DNA from 3 places in the Roseovarius nanhaiticus genome. Region 1 is predicted to be linked to each of the others. Evidence: riboswitches for the same ligand, from Rfam matches in the RefSeq annotation. Region 1 holds a riboswitch; each other region holds the start of a gene.
The links. Region 1 has a riboswitch for cobalamin ahead of BW975_RS08560 (hypothetical protein). Riboswitches for the same ligand answer to the same signal wherever they lie in the genome.

Region 1 (5,360 bases):
AGCCCTATCTGGACGGGCTGAACCCCGAACAACGCCTCGCGGTCGAGACGATGGACGGCCCGGTCCTGATGTTGGCTGGGGCAGGCACGGGCAAGACCAAGGCGCTGACGACGCGCATCGTGCATCTTCTGAACACCGGGCGCGCGCGCCCGAACGAGGTGTTGGCCGTCACCTTCACCAACAAGGCCGCGCGCGAGATGAAGACCCGCGTCGGCACGCTGTTGGGCCAACAGGTTGAGGGTATGCCGTGGCTGGGCACATTTCACGCGATCTGCGTCAAGCTGCTCCGCCGCCATGCGGAACTCATCGGCATTCCGGGGACGGACCTGACGCTGAATTCCAATTTCACCATTCTCGACACCGACGATCAGCTGCGCCTGCTCAAGCAACTGGTGCAAGCCGCCGGCATCGACGACAAGCGCTGGCCCGCCCGCCAGCTGGCCGGCGTTATCGACCATTGGAAAAACCGCGCCTGGACGCCCGACAAGGTGCCCGCCGCCGAGGCGGGCGCCTATAACGGCAAGGCGGGCGCGCTCTACAAACAGTACCAGCGCCGCCTGATCGAGTTGAACGCGGTCGATTTCGGCGATCTGCTCCTGCATGTCGTCACGATCTTTCAGACGCATGACGACATTCTTCAGCAGTATCAGCGCTGGTTCAAATACATCCTTGTGGACGAATATCAGGACACGAACGTCGCGCAGTATCTGTGGCTGCGCCTTCTGGCGGGCGGGCACAAGAATATCTGCTGCGTCGGCGACGATGACCAGTCGATCTATGGCTGGCGCGGCGCCGAGGTGGGCAATATCCTGCGGTTCGAAAAGGATTTTCCCGGCGCCCATGTCGTCCGGCTCGAGCAGAATTATCGCTCGACGCCCCATATCCTCGCCGCCGCATCGGGCGTGATCGCCGGCAATGAGGGGCGCCTCGGCAAGGAGCTTTGGACCGAGGCTCAGGAGGGCGAGAAGGTCCGCCTCATCGGCCATTGGGATGGCGAGGAAGAGGCCCGCTGGATCGGCGAGGAGATCGAGGCGATGCAGCGCGGCACGCGCGGTCAGCGGCCCCATGGCCTCGACGATATGGCCATCCTCGTGCGCGCTTCGCACCAGATGCGCGCCTTCGAGGACCGGTTCCTGACCATCGGTCTGCCCTACCGCGTCATCGGCGGCCCGCGCTTTTACGAGCGGATGGAGATCCGCGATGCGATGGCCTATTTCCGCTGCGTGACCTCGCCCTCGGACGATCTGGCATTCGAGCGGATCGTGAACACGCCCAAGCGCGGCCTTGGCGACAAGGCGCAGCAGAAGATGCAGGTGACTGCGCGCCAGAACGGCGTGCCGTTGATCGAAGGCGCCCGCCTTCTGCTCGAGGACAAGGGCCTGACCGGCAAAGGCGCGCGCGAGTTGCAGGTGCTGCTCGACGGCCTCGCCCGCTGGGGCCGGATGGCGGGCGACAAATCCATCAGCCATATCGAACTGGCCGAGATCATCCTGGATGAGAGCGGCTACACCGAGATGTGGCAAAACGACAAGACGCCCGAGGCGCCGGGCCGACTGGAAAACCTCAAGGAACTCGTCAAGGCGCTGGAAAACTTCGAGAACCTCACGGGCTTTCTCGAACATGTCAGCCTGATCATGGATAACGAGAGCGAAGAGAGCGGCGAGAAGGTCAGCATCATGACCCTCCACGCGGCCAAGGGCCTCGAATTTCCCGCCGTGTTCCTTCCCGGTTGGGAGGATGGCCTCTTCCCGTCGCAGCGCTCGATGGACGAGTCCGGCCTCAAGGGTGTCGAGGAAGAGCGCCGCCTGGCCTATGTCGGCATCACCCGGGCCGAGGAAATCTGCACGATTTCCTTCGCGGGCAACCGCCGCGTCTTCGGCCAGTGGCAATCCTCGCTCCCCTCGCGCTTCATCGACGAGTTGCCCGAGGATCACGTGGATGTGCTGACCCCGCCTGGCCTCTATGGCGGCGGCTACGGCGCGGCGGGCATGGCAGGCTCGATGGGCGGCGTACAAAACAGCATCGACGCGCGCGTGCAGGAGGCGAATGTCTACAACTCGCCCGGCTGGAAGCGGATGCAGGCCCGCGCTGGCAACCGCCCGACATCCCAGCCGCGCGAATCGACATCGCCGGTGATCGACATGGCCGCCGCCTCGTCGCATACGGTGGGTGAGAGGGTCTTTCATCAGAAGTTCGGCTATGGCGAGATCGTCGGCCTCGAGGGCGACAAGCTGGAAATCGCCTTCGACAAGGCCGGCACAAAAAAGGTCGTCGCCCGCTTCGTCACCAGCCCCGATGACGTGCCCTTCTAGCACCACACCCCGTTTCTTCTTGCCAAAAATATCCCCGCCGGAGGCTCAAATTTCTTTTGGCGGCAAGCCCGCCCATAAGGCGTTGCCCGACGCCATTAAATCCGTCACAGTAAACCTCCAGGGTGCCGCGCAATCCGCGCGGAGAATTGGGAAGCCGGTGAAAATCCGGGACTGCCCCCGCAACGGTAAGGGTGGGTGAGACGGTACGAAGCCACTGGGCAAGTCGCCCGGGAAGGATACCCGATCACGAAGCGCAGCGGCCACGGCCGCATCCCGGCGCTTCAGCCCCCCAGAGTCCGGAAACCAGCCTTGGGATGATGACGCCAAACCGCGTGGGGCGGTCGGGGCGCTGTTTCCGGGGTGTGCATCAATGCCCTCGCTTGCAGCCTCTCCGCCAGTCCTGCGCCCCAGATGGTCCGGGGTTGGGCCAAGGAGACGACACGAAATGACAGTGACACAGATCCTCAAGGGGCTGGACCGCATGGATGCGGTCGGCGCCGATGCCGATGCGGCGGCGCGCATGGGTTTCCTAGAATGGGCCTTTGCCCTGCCGGGTGCAGCCACGCCAGAAGCGGCGCGCGCGGCGCTCGACACTGCGTTGGACATATCCCCGCGCGAGGCGCAAAGCCCCGCCGCGCGCGCCTTCGTCGCCTTTCTCAGCGAGGCGACCTTGCACGTCCCACCGCCCGCGCGGCGCGGGCGGGCTGCCAGGCTTCACTGACTGCGCAAGCGCGCCCTGACGCCCGCGTACACGCTCGAAGCGGCAAAGAGGATTGCGCTCGCGCAGACGATTGTCGGCCCCGTGGGGGTATCGAGCGCATATGACGCGCGCAGCCCCGCCCATGCGGCCCCAACGGCAAGGGCGGCCGCGATCATGGCCATCGCTTCGGGCGTGCGCGCGAAGGGGCGCGCGGAGGCCGCGGGGATAATCAGGAGTGCGGTGATCAAAAGCGCGCCGATCACCTTGATCGCGACCGCGACCACGACGGCGAGGGCGATGGTCAGGATTAGCTCCTCCCGCTTCGGGTCGATCCCGTCCGCGCGCGCAAGGTCGGGATCGAGCGTCGCGGTCAAGAGCGCGGTCCAGCGCCAGGCAACCAGCGCCAGGACCAGCGCAGCGCCGCCCCAGATGATGCCCAGATCCCCGCGCGAGACCGACAGGATGTCGCCAAAGAGGAACGCCATCACATCGACCCGTACGCCTTGCAGGAACGACACGCCCACAAGGCCGAAGGCGAGGGCGGAATGCGCCAGAACTCCCAGAACCGTGTCCGCGCCGCGTCCGCGCCCGACCAGTGCCGTCACCAGCGTTGCCATGCACAGCGCGACCACGAGAGCGCCCGCGAAAATGGGCAGGTTCAGCGCCAGTGACAGGGCGATGCCGAGGATCGCCGCATGCGCCGTTGCGTCGCCGAAATAGGCCATGCGGCGCCAGACGACGAAGCAGCCCAGTGGCGCCGCCGCCAGCGCCGTGCCGATCCCTGCCAACGCCGCGCGGGTCATGAAATCGTCCAGCATCATGCGTCTGCCTTGTTGTCTGCGGTGTTTCGGGCCTGGCTCTGGGGTGTTTGCGCTTGTCCGTGCCCGCAGTCCTCGCCATGCACATGGTCGTGGTGATGCTGGTAGAGGGCCAGCGCGCCTTGCGTACCCTCGCCAAAGAGCGCGCGATACACCGGGGCGTCGGCCACCACCTGCGGCGTGCCCTCGCAGCAGATATGCCCGTTGAGGCAGATCACGCGGTCCGATGCGCTCATCACGACATGCAGATCGTGGCTGACCATCAGGACGGCACAGCCCGTTTCGCGGCGCATGTCTTCGATCCTGCGATAAAAGGCGGCGGCGCCCGGCTGATCAAGGCCAGCGGCGCCTTCGTCCAGCATCAAGAGGTCCGGCTTGCTGAGTAGCGCCCGCGCCAGCAGCACGCGCTGAAACTGGCCACCCGACAGGTCCGCCATGGCCTGGTCGCCAATATCCGGCACACCCGCCCGCTCCAGCGCGGCACGCGCCTCGGATTTTGGAACGCGCCGCGGCAGGGACAAAAAGCGCGCAACCGTGATCGGCAGCCCGGCATCCAGCACCAGACGCTGCGGCACATAGCCAAGGCGCAGGCCGGCGCGCCGGGTGATGTGCCCCGCGGCGGGCCGGACACCGCCCAGAAGTGCGCGCAGAAAGGTCGATTTGCCCGACCCGTTTGGGCCGACGATGGTCACGATCTCGCCCGGCGCGATCGAGAAATCGACCCGGTCGAGCACGGGCGCGCCGCCGTAGCGCACGCTCAGCCCCTTTGTCTGGATCAGCGGTGCCGCGCTCATGCCCCGGCTCCTTCGGCATGGCACCCGGGGCAGAGACCGACCGCCTCGCGCACCGTGCCCTCGATGACGAAGCCTGCATCGGCTGCGGCACGGCCCAGTTGGCCGGCCTGCGGGTCTGCCTCGGCCTCGACCACGCGCTTGCACACGCGGCAGATCAGGAAGGCGGGCGCGTGGGTCTGGCCGGCATGCATGCAGGCGACAAAGGCATTCAGCCGCTCGATACGGTGGGCCAGGCCCTGCGTGACCAGAAAGTCGAGCGCACGGTAGGCGACAGGGGGCTGCGCGCCCAGCCCCTCGCTGCGCAGGATTTCGAGGATGTCGTAGGCGCCCATGGCGCGGTGCTCGCTCAGCAGGATTTGTAGAACCCTGCGCCGGATGGTGGTGAACTGCACGCCGCGCTCGGCGCAATGCCGCTCGGCCATGGCCATCCCGTCCGCGATGCATCCTGCGTGGTCGTGGCTGATGAAAGGGTCGATGGCCATGGGCTGTCCTCAGGGCTGGGTGCGCGAAGATCCGCACGCGGGGGCCACACTCTGATGCGAAGGTGCTTGATATGTTATACTATAGCGTTTATCGCTGCGTGGAGTGTTACATAGTTACATAAGGCGACCATGTCCATGCAAAGATTTCAACAGTCCCATGACAGTGCGTGCATGCCGGCCGCCCTGCGGCTTCGGTCTCGCGCTCCGTGGCTCTGCGCCGCTCTGCTGACGGGCGCGTTGGGGCCCGCCGCCGC
Region 2 (5,360 bases), 220 kb from region 1:
CAGCATGGCCAGCTGATCGGTGCAGAGGTTGATCGACACCACGCGCTGCGGCGTCTGCGCCGCAACCGCGTGCGGCATGCCCGGCGTTGCCCCTGCAAAAAAAGCAAAAGCAACGATGGTGCGTATGCGATCAAAAGGAAGCACGTAGCCCCAGAAACACTGCCCGGCCCGAAGTGCCATACCCGGCAATCTGCTGGTACTGCTCGTCAAAGACGTTTTGAAGCGTGACGTAAGCCGTGGCATCTTCGCTAATTTCGTAGACGAAACCCAAGTCGACGACAGTGTAATCCGCTAGCGCCTGCGCCGGACTACTGTCAGGCGCGCGATCTGCGACATGTGTGACGCCAAGCCGTCCGTTGACCCTATTGGAGAGCGCCGCATCCAAGCTGGCGTAGATTTCATGTTTTGCCACGCGCGCCAATAAAGCGCCCGCCGATGTCTGAGCGTCCAGATATGTATAAGCCAACGTCGCCTCCAGCCTATCGGAGAATTCATGCCGAAGCTCGAACTCCAAACCCTGGTAGTTTGTGGTCCCGGGCGTGTTCCGCACGGTAGAGAAGGTGCCTGGATCGCAAGAGAACAGTACAAAATCGATCGTTACGGGGCATGGCGCGAATTGGACGAGATTCTCAATTCCCTTGTAAAACAGAGTCGTGCTGATCTCAGTGTTGCTGGTCAAAGCGAGGTCGAAACCGATCTCGGCGCTCTGGCTTTCTTCAGGCGCTAGATTCGGGTTGCCCTGATATGGATAGAGCGGGTCTGGGAACGAGCTGAAAAGCTCGGACGGAACCGGGGGCCGGAAACCGTTGGCAACGGCGCCGCGAATGGTCAGCGCATCCGTCGCACGATAGCTGACGGCGACGCGTCCAGTTGTCTTGTCTCCAAACTGCGAATTATCATCATAGCGCAAGGTAGCGACCACATCGAGATCATCACGGGGGCTATAGATCGCTTCTGCAAATAGCCCGATATTTTCGGTGCTGGCACTCCCACCTGGGATAGATGTCGATTTGGACGTGAGTTTCTCGTAATCCGCACCCAAACTCAGGTCGAGTTGGTCACTGATATTTGCGTTGGACTGCCATTCCAGACGACGGCGCTCGCCCTCGAAGCGGCTAGAAAAGGCGCTGAAGCTGCCGGGCGCAACTGTGCCCGAAGATTGCCTGCGGTCAACATCGAAGTAAGATACTGAGGCCTGATGAGTCCAAGCGCCGCCTTGGTCGATGTCCGTAAAGAGTCGCAGCCCCCGCTCGACGCGTTTCCCAAGCTCGTCGCCGGGAGTTCCGTCAACCGGCCCGACGCCTGTTCCCTCGTCGAACTCGGCGCGGCCCTCGGAGTAGAAACCGTTGAATCCGATGCGGACAGCTTCACTGGCCTGATAAGCCACACCAAAGCTGAGGCGGTCGCTGCTGTAGCCGTCGTCCTCGGTGTTGCCGCGCGCTTCGTCGCCTGCCGAAAACCCATCGCTCTCCGCATGCGAGATACCGAATGACAAGCTCAGACGATCAAAGGTTCGGCTGAAGGCATAGGAGCTTGCGAAGGTACCGTAGCTGCCGAACATGATCTCGGCCTGTTGCTGCGTTCCCAGGGGCCCATCCAAATCTGGTAAAGTGGAAATATCGATCACACCTGCTATTGCGGAACCGCCATAAAGTGCTGACTGAGAGCCTTTCAGGACTTCGACCCGATTGATACCTGCAACGGAAAACCCGCCGAAATTACCGTACTGACCCGACGTCGAAGAGGGATCATTCACCTTGATGCCATCGACATAGACCGAGGTGTAGCGCTCTTGCGCGCCACGAATAGAGACATTTGTCGTCGTTCCAGGAGGGCCATTCTGCTCGGCGGTGATGCCAGGCAACCGCTGGAGCGACGATTTGAGTTCTACATCTCCATCCTCCCCGACAGGCTCGCCGTCGCCGAGCACCTCGACCGAAGCGCCGAAGCGCAATTTCTCGATGGGCTGCGCCGCGGCGCTAAAGACAATTGTGCCCAGATCGAAGGTCTGCTGGGCGGCCGCAGACTGGGCCAATGCCCCAGTGAGAATGGTGGATGTCAGTAGGATGCGTTTCATAGGTGAAGTCCCCGGAATCGCCCATTATTCAAAAAGGGGGCGATGATGCGTGTCTTGCATGCGGAGAAGCGTCGTACGCTTCCGCAGGCGGCGAGAATGCCACCACAACGGAAGGATCCGTTGCCCATGACGCGCCCCGCGTCCGGACAGGGTGAACACTTCGGCAGGTCTCCTGACTTGCGGGTCAACGCTTGGCCGGGTCTTCCCACCGCGAATGTGCGGCAGTGACGTAAGTCCGGCTTCGCTCACCGCCTACAGTTGCGGGGGCAGTCGCGGATTTGGCGATGATGTGCCGAACCGCGTTCCCTATTATCCAGGTCTGTGACATCCCGGACCGAAGCATGACCTGCGTAGCGCACACCCTGCCGTTGGGAAAGGCCAAAATGCAAATATCAGGCGCGGGCCGCTCGGATGTCAACAAATTTCACTTCAAAAATGAGGCGTAGCGCATTGTAATATAATGGGAATGGTGGGTGGTGAGGGGCTCGAACCCCCGACATTTTCGGTGTAAACGAAACGCTCTACCAACTGAGCTAACCACCCGCGCCGCCTGAATTAACGGCATCCTTGCGCCCCTGCAAGGGCTAGCGTGCAGCGCGCAGCCAGTATCCTACACCTTGGCGGGTCATCCGCCTGCGCAGTGAGTCGCCTCTTGAGTCATGCCGGGTCGATGCGTTGCGCGCGTCCGTCCGTCAGATGGTAAAGACAACCCTGCACATTGTCCTGTAGGCCCATCTCGTCCGGCGCAAGGCCCGTGGCGAGGCCGCGCAACACTTGACCCGCAAGGCCGTGCGCCACAACGATGCTGGGCCCCCGCAGATCATTCCCGAAGGCGCGCAGACGCGTGATCAGCGCTGCCAGACCCTCGCCGCCCGGCGCCGCAGAATAAAGTGCCAAGTCGTTCGGCCCCTGCGGAAGATCTGCCTTGCGCTGACCCTCCCATTCGCCGGTGTCGATTTCGGCAAGCCGGTCGTCAATGATTGCGCTGTGTTCCGGCATGGCCAGCGCGGCGGTCTGCCGCGCGCGTCCGAGCGGTGAGGCGTAGATCCCGCCCGGCCCGGCGGCAACACGGGCGGCGATATCGCGGATCAGTGCCGCTTGCCCGATGGCCTGCGCGCGTCCCAGTTCGGTGAGCGGCGAATCGAGGCGGCCCTGGATGCGACCCTCGAGGTTCCATTCGGTCTGGCCGTGCCGCAGGAACCAGATTTCGGGCCAGTCAGGCAGATCGCCGGGCCGCTCCATCACCAGATCCGCCATGTCTTGCGCCCCTTTCATCACTGCGATCTTCGCCGTTTCCGGCTCTGATCCACCGGCCCGACCCTCATGCACCGGGGCGCTGGACAGGATCAAGCGCGCAGCGCGTTTGCGCAAAAAGATCTCTTGGCCGAACCTGTGCCGCCAGCTAGCATGTAAACAGGATTTTCAGGGAGGATTGTCATGTGCCGTTTGTTCATCGGGGCCGATCCCAAGCTGTGGGAAAGCGTGACGCGGTCATTCCGCATGGAGGGCATGGTCACCTCTGTCCGGCTCGAGCAGATCTTCTGGAGCGCGCTCGAGGATATCGCGCAGCGCCAGGATCTGAACGTGCCGCAGTTGCTCCATCAACTCTACAACGAGTCGATCGACGAAGGGCATGATATGGGCAATTTCAGCTCGTTCCTGCGCGTCTGCTGCATGCGTTTCAGCGAGTTGCAGCTACACGGGTTGCTGGCCCGAGAGCAAACCGCCGATTTCGAGGCGCTGCCCGTCGAAGATATCCTTAGCCGAGAGCGCGCGGCACGCAGTGCAGCGGTCAAACCGCGCGCGACGAACAGCAAGCAGCACTGAGCGGCATACATCAGTAACCCACCAAGAAGGCCCGGCGCGATCCTCTCGCGCCGGGCCTTTTCTCACTTACGAACCAACGGCTCAGATGTTGCCTTTGCCCATCTCGTCCGCGATGCGGTCCGCCTGGCGAATGGCCAGCGCCACGATGGTCAGCGTCGGATTTTCCGCCGCGCCCGTGGTGAATTGCGAGCCGTCCGAGACGAAGAGGTTGGCGATATCATGGGTCTGGCCCCAGCGATTGACCACGCCGTCCTGCGCCTTTTCCGACATGCGGTTTGTGCCCAGGTTGTGCGTCGACGGGTACGGCGGCGTTGGCAAGGTTCGCGTCGCGCCCATCGCGTCATAGATCGCCTGACCGCGCTCATACGCGTGGTTGCGCATCGCGACATCATTGGCGTGGTCCGAGTAATGCACGTTCGGCACCGGCTGGCCGTATTGATCGGTCACATCGGTGTTGAGCGTCACGCGGTTGCTCTCTTGCGGCATATCCTCGCCCACGATCCACATGCCCGCCATATTCTCGTACTGGTCGAGCGCGGAGGTGAATTCGCGGCCCCAGGCGCCGGGATCGAGGAAGGCGGCCATGAAGGGGATGCCGAGGCTGAGCGTTTCGAGCTCGTACCCGCCGACGAACCCGCGGCTGGGATCGTGCCGTGCCTCGTCCTGGACGATGCCCGCCATGGTCGTGCCGCGCCACATCTTCACCGGCTTGTCGAAGATGCCGTAGACCGAACCGGTAAGATGCCGCATGTAGTTGCGCCCCACCTGCCCCGAGCTGTTGGCCAGGCCATCGGGGAACATCGAGCTGGCGGAGTTGAGCAAGAGGCGCGGGCTCTCGATCGAGTTGCCGGCGATGCAGACGATGCGGGCCATTTGCATCTGCTCGTTGCCCTCCGCATCGACATAGACGACGCCGGTGACCTTGCCGGCTTCGTTATGCTCGATCCGCAGCACATGGGCCTTTTCGCGCACCTCCAGATTGCCGGTCGCCTCGCCGGCCGGAATGTCCGTATAGGCCGAAGACCACTTGGCGCCCCATTTGCAGCCCTGAAAGCAGAAACCCGTCTGTTGGCAGGCCATGCGCCCATCTTCGGAATTGGCCGAGTTGATCGCCATGCGGCCGGTGCTGACCTCCTCATAGCCCAGCTTCTTGGCGCCGGCCTCGAACACCTTGTAGTTGTTGTTGCCCGGCAGGCCCGCATTGCCATTGGTGCGCGTGACATTCAGCTTCTTTTCGGCCTTGTCGTAATAGGGCGCCATCTCGGCGGCATCTATCGGCCAGTCGAGCAGGTTGGCGCCCTCGACCGCGCCGTAATGCGTCCTGGCCTTCCACTCGTGCTCTTGGAAGCGCAGGGATGCGCCCGCCCAGTGGGTCGTGGTGCCGCCGACCGCCTTGACGATCCATGCGGGCAGGCCCGAGAAATCGTTGGCCACACGCCAGTCGCCCGATGTGGTG
Region 3 (5,360 bases), on a different contig from region 1:
GGCCGAGCTGACGCTTCCGGGCCTTGCGCAATCGGTGGTGCTTACCCGCACGCCGGGGCGCGCCTCCTCGATGCCCGAGGGCGAGACGCTGGCGAATTTCGCCGCCACCGGCGCGACATTGGCCATTCACCTGTCGATCCAGAATCTGGATCACGTGATGGGCAGCCTGACGCCCGCCTATGGTGCTGATTGCCCCGTCGCCATCGTATTCCGCGCCTCATGGCCGGACGAGCGGATTATTCGCGGCACGCTGGGCAATATTGCCGGGCGGATGGAGGCGGGCATCACGCGTACTGCGCTGATCCTTGTCGGACCTGCGCTGGGGGGCGAGGGGTTCGCAGAAAGCTGCCTATACGCCAAGGATTACGACCGGCGCTACAGGCCGCAAAGCGCGGGCAGCCCTTGGGCAAACTGGAGTGACAAGGATGAATAATGCACCCGGCATAATGATCTCGGCGCCCTCTTCGGGAACCGGCAAGACCACAGTGACGCTGGGCCTCTTGCGCGCGCTGGCAGAGGACGGGATGCGGGTGCAGCCCTTCAAGTCCGGGCCGGATTACATTGATCCCGCCTTTCATCTGGCGGCCGCCGGGCGGGCGTCCTTCAATCTCGATACATGGGCGATGGGTGACGCGCTGCTGAACGCCATCGCGGCGCAGGCGGAGAGCGCGGAAATCTGCGTCGCCGAGGGGTCGATGGGACTTTATGATGGCGTCGCTACGCGTGGGCAGAGCGGCTACGGCACCAGCGCCGAGACGGCGCAGCGCTTAGGCTGGCCCGTGGTGCTGGTGGTCGACGTTAGCGGGCAGGCGCAATCGGCGGCTGCGGCGGCGCTGGGGTTTCGGATGTATAACCCGGATCTCCCCTTTGCGGGCGTGATCCTGAACCGTGTCGCATCGCCGCGTCACGAAAGGTTGACGGCGCTGGGCATGGAAAAGGCCGGGATGAACGTGTTGGGCGCGCTGCCCCGGCGCGGCGATCTGACCCTGCCAGAGCGGCACCTGGGCCTGATACAGGCCGTCGAGCATCCCGATCTGGAAACGGCCATCTCGGGCTATGCCAGCTTCCTGCGCGAGCATGTAGATCTGGAGGCGATCAAATCGGCAGCGCGCGGCAAACCTCTGGCGCTGGGCGGCGCACTGCCTGCGCCGCCCGCACAGCGGATCGCGCTCGCGCAGGATGCTGCGTTCTCCTTCGCCTATCCGCATCTGGTGGAAGGCTGGCGCGCGGCGGGCGCCGAGTTGCTGCCGTTCTCGCCGCTCGCGAACGAGGCGCCGGACCCCGGCGCCGATCTGGTCTGGCTGCCCGGCGGATACCCTGAGCTGCACGCAGGCCGGTTGGCTGCGGCGGATACATTCCGCGCCGGGCTGCGGCGTCACGCGGAAACGCGGCCGGTGCATGGCGAATGTGGCGGCTACATGGCGCTGGGCGCCGGGCTGATCGACAAGGAGGGGAAGTGCCACGCGATGGCCGGGCTGCTGGGGCTTGAGACCAGCTACGAGAAACGCAAGTTCCATCTGGGGTATCGGCAGGCGGAACTCCTCGCGCCGATGCCGGGGCATTTGGCTGGGGCGCGACTGCGCGGGCACGAATACCACTACTCTACCATTCTCGAACAACCGGATGCGCCGCTCGCGAAGGTCGCGGATGCCGACGGCAATCCCGTGCCGGAGACCGGATCGTATCGCGGCTATGTCACCGGCACGTTCTTTCACTTGATCACTGGGCAGGAGCCATGAGCGGTTTCGTCAGCTTTGTCGGATCCGGTCCAGGCGATCCCGAACTGCTGACGCTCAAGGCGGTGGACCGGCTGCGCCGTGCCGATGCGGTGCTGTTCGATGATCTGTCATCGGGGCCGATCCTGGGCCATGCGCGGGCGGGAGCCGACCTGATCGGCGTGGGTAAGCGGGCAGGGCGCGCCTCACCGCGCCAGCATCACGTTAGTCGCCTTCTGGTAGACTATGCACAGACCAATCAGCGCGTCGTGCGGTTGAAATCTGGTGATGGTGGCCTGTTCGGGCGGCTGGAGGAAGAGCTGATCGCGCTGCGGGACGCAGCCATCCGCTACGAGATCATCCCCGGCGTGCCCTCGGCCATCGCGGCGGCGGCGGCGGCGGGCATTCCGCTGACCCGGCGGCTCAGCGCGCGGCGCGTCCAGTTTGTTACAGGGCACGACAACACGGGTGGATTGCCGCAGGACATGAACCTGCCCGCGCTGGCCGATCCCTTAGCATCGACCGTTGTTTTCATGGGTAAACGCACCTTTCCCGACCTTTATGAGGTGCTGAGGCGCCACGGCCTGCCTGGTGACACACCCGCGCTGCTGGCCGAAAATGTCAGCTGCCCGGACCAACGGCTGACGCGGATGACTGTCGCCGAAATGGCGGATCATTTGCGAGGCGAAATCGGCGATGCGCCCGCGTTGATTCTCTACGGCCCGCTGGCCGAGGGGTGAAGAATCCTTTGCGCGCTGCCGCTGTTTGACGTAGCGTCGGGATACGGTGCCACATCTGTGGCTTGAAAGGGAATCGGGTGAAAGACCCGTACTGCCCCCGCAACTGTAAGCGGTGAGTGCAAAGGCGAAACCACTGGCCAGATGGCTGGGAAGGGCCCGCGCGCATCGACCCGCAAGTCAGGAGACCTGCCGTAAAACCGGGGCCTTGTTGCCCCATACATAATTGGCGTCGCCGGAGGGGCGACTTAACAAGGGACTTATCTCATGCATATCGAACCGGGCGTCGTTGACGGCGCCAAGATGGTGTTTGCCTATGGCACCGCCGCAGCCGCTGCTGGCTATTCCGTCAAGCTGATCGCGGATGATCTGGCGGGACATAACATCGCATCCTTTGCCGTGCGTACCGTGCTGGCCACAATCGGCGTCTTCATGTTTTTCGAACTGCTGCCGCATTTCGCGGTCGGCGTATCCGAGGTGCATTTCATTCTCGGCACGACGCTCTTCCTGCTATTGGGTGCGGCGCCGTCTGCCATCGGGTTGGCGGCGGGCCTGCTGGTGCAGGGCATGTTCTTTGCCCCGACGGACCTGCCGATGTATTTCGTCAATGTCACGACGCTGCTTGTGCCGCTTTTTGCAATCGATGCGCTGGCGCGGCGCGTCATTCCGCAGGACCGGGCCTATGTCGACTTGGCCTATGCGGATGTGTTCAAACTGTCGGTCGCCTATCAGGGCGGAGTCGTTGCCTGGGTGGCGTTCTGGGCGTTCTATGGTCAGGGGTTTGGCGCGGACAACCTGAACGCCGTTTGGACCTTTGGCACGGCCTATATGCTGGTCGTCGTGATCGAGCCGATTGCCGATCTGGCGGTTCTTGCGGGCGCCAAGGCGCTGCGCGGCGGCGGTATTCGCGGGCTGTTCACGCACCGTCTTTATAGCGCGGGCTGATTGCTGGCTGATGTTTGCGGGCCCGGCGACGGGCCCGTTTTTTAAGCGTGGAATGATACCTTGATCGAAGACCTCTGGCTGATCGGGATTGGCACCGGGAGCCCCGCCCACGTGACCGGTGAGGGGATGCAGGCATTGCGTGATGCAAGCACGATCCTTCTACCGCAGAAGGGCGAGGGCAAGGATGATCTGGCCCAGATGCGCCTTCGCATCATCGCCGCCAGCGGCACGGCGGCGCACATCGTTCCATTCGATTATCCAGTCCGCGATCCGGACCTTCCTTATCAGGCGCGGGTCGGGGCTTGGCACGACCAGATCGCCGGGCGCTGGCAGGCGGCGCTGAGCCGGGCCGGCTCGACCGGCCCTGTCGCCCTGCTGGTTTGGGGCGATCCGTCTCTTTACGATAGCACCATCCGCATTGCCGAGCGTTTGGCGCCCTCGCCCAAAGTCAGAGTCGTGCCGGGGATCACCGCCATTCAGGCACTCACGGCGGCTCATGCCATCCCGCTCAACTCGGTAAACGGCCCGGTGCATATCACCACTGGACGGCGCCTGCGAAATCACGGCTGGCCCGAAGGCGCCGATACCGTCGTGGTCATGCTTGATGGGGAATGCAGTTTTCGGTGGCTGGACCCGAATGGCATTTATATCTGGTGGGGCGCGTTTCTCGGGATGCCGGAACAGGTTCTGCATCGAGGGCTATTGTCCGATGTCGCGGACAGCATATTCGAGCTGCGCGGTGGAAGCCGGGATAACCACGGATGGATCATGGATACGTATCTGCTCCGCAAGGTGTGATCTTTACGAATATTCGACACTGTCTGACGTCAGCGCCTATGGGACAGATTTGAGGTTTTCGTAACGGAGGATTTCTGGCTCATCGCAGCCACCAAGGAGCGAATCTATGGACGCCCCCTGCGCAAGGTGTTTTCAACTCCGGCTTCAACGGCATTGGATGCGTGAATCTATCCGGCCTTTTCCGAAGCTTTCTTGCTTCTGGCCTTGATGGGATCCGCGTATTTTCGTGCCTTCTAAGATGACCGGCCTTTGATGGCCATCGCTCCTTACAGGCTGTGAATAGGCGGCCCCTGCTGTTATACCATAGTCACTTACCTCGCATTCTCGAACATCGAAGCGCTCTGCGCCCCCGCTATGCCGCTTTCACCACTGCGCAAGATCGACTAGGCCAGCCGACGATCTTGTGGGCATAGGCATCGATGATGAAAGGGACACAGATGAACCCCTTCCAAGTGGCAACGTAGGTGAAATCGCTGACCCAGAGTACGTTGTGCGCAAGAACGCGAAACTTACGGTTCACCTTGTCCAGCGGGCATGGAGCCTTCTTTTCCAGATAAATAAATACCCTATTATCCACGAGAAAAAGCAGGTTCGTCGTGAACGCTCAGCCCGCTCGCCTCTCGACCGCTTCGACAACGCCATAACGTAGTCGCTTCCGGTTCGGAGCAACCAGCCAATCTTCTGGGGTATGACCCGAAGCGAGGCTACGTCATGATAACCGAACTGAAGTCCGTCCGCGACGTCTGGAAGAAGATGCCCACCCAGCGTCACGCGCGACTCTTTCTCGAGAACGCCATCTGGGGCGATGACCGGTTCTGTCCCCACTGCGGCAGCCTGAGCTCACGCCCGCTGTGCGGAGCGTCCGTCCGCGCTGGCCTGTATCAATGCGCCGAGAAGGAGTGCCGCAGTCAGTTCACCGTCACGACAAGGACGCCACTCCATGCGACGAAGCTCGACCTGCGGATCTGGATTGCAGCGATGTTTCTCGTGCTCACGTCTTCCAAGGGCATATCGTCGGTTGTGATGTCGCGTATCCTCGGCGTGAACCAGAAGACAGCGTGGAAACTCGGCCATGCCATCCGTGAAATGATGGACGATCGGCAGAGCATCGCCGGGCGGTTGTCGGGTGTGGTCGAGGTCGACGAGGCTTTCGTCGGCGGCAAGC

Region 2: linked by a shared signal. The riboswitch ahead of BW975_RS09705 (TonB-dependent receptor plug domain-containing protein) and the one ahead of BW975_RS08560 (hypothetical protein) in region 1 are both predicted to bind cobalamin.
Region 3: linked by a shared signal. The riboswitch ahead of BW975_RS17440 (energy-coupling factor ABC transporter permease) and the one ahead of BW975_RS08560 (hypothetical protein) in region 1 are both predicted to bind cobalamin.

What each region holds. Positions count from the first base shown of each region.
Region 1 is NZ_FTNV01000001.1:1,768,713-1,774,072, forward strand. Features, by position in the region: gene BW975_RS08555 (ATP-dependent helicase) at 1-2,312, shown strand, start outside; cobalamin riboswitch at 2,416-2,638, shown strand; gene BW975_RS08560 (hypothetical protein) at 2,758-3,033, shown strand; gene BW975_RS08565 (metal ABC transporter permease) at 3,027-3,833, opposite strand; gene BW975_RS08570 (metal ABC transporter ATP-binding protein) at 3,830-4,624, opposite strand; gene BW975_RS08575 (helix-turn-helix domain-containing protein) at 4,621-5,106, opposite strand; gene BW975_RS08580 (zinc ABC transporter substrate-binding protein) at 5,242-5,360, shown strand, end outside.
Region 2 is NZ_FTNV01000001.1:1,992,712-1,998,071, reverse strand. Features, by position in the region: gene BW975_RS09710 (ABC transporter substrate-binding protein) at 1-78, opposite strand, end outside; gene BW975_RS09705 (TonB-dependent receptor plug domain-containing protein) at 131-2,077, opposite strand; cobalamin riboswitch at 2,223-2,431, opposite strand; tRNA gene BW975_RS09700 (tRNA-Val) at 2,545-2,620, opposite strand; gene BW975_RS09695 (histidine phosphatase family protein) at 2,735-3,352, opposite strand; gene BW975_RS09690 (ribbon-helix-helix domain-containing protein) at 3,515-3,904, shown strand; gene BW975_RS09685 (GMC family oxidoreductase) at 3,986-5,360, opposite strand, start outside.
Region 3 is NZ_FTNV01000007.1:19,372-24,731, reverse strand. Features, by position in the region: gene cobM (precorrin-4 C(11)-methyltransferase) at 1-433, shown strand, start outside; gene BW975_RS17450 (cobyrinate a,c-diamide synthase) at 426-1,739, shown strand; gene cobA (uroporphyrinogen-III C-methyltransferase) at 1,736-2,455, shown strand; cobalamin riboswitch at 2,484-2,663, shown strand; gene BW975_RS17440 (energy-coupling factor ABC transporter permease) at 2,720-3,397, shown strand; gene cobF (precorrin-6A synthase (deacetylating)) at 3,458-4,195, shown strand; partial or broken gene BW975_RS17430 (IS3 family transposase) at 4,584-4,745, opposite strand; gene BW975_RS17425 (IS1595 family transposase) at 4,907-5,360, shown strand, end outside.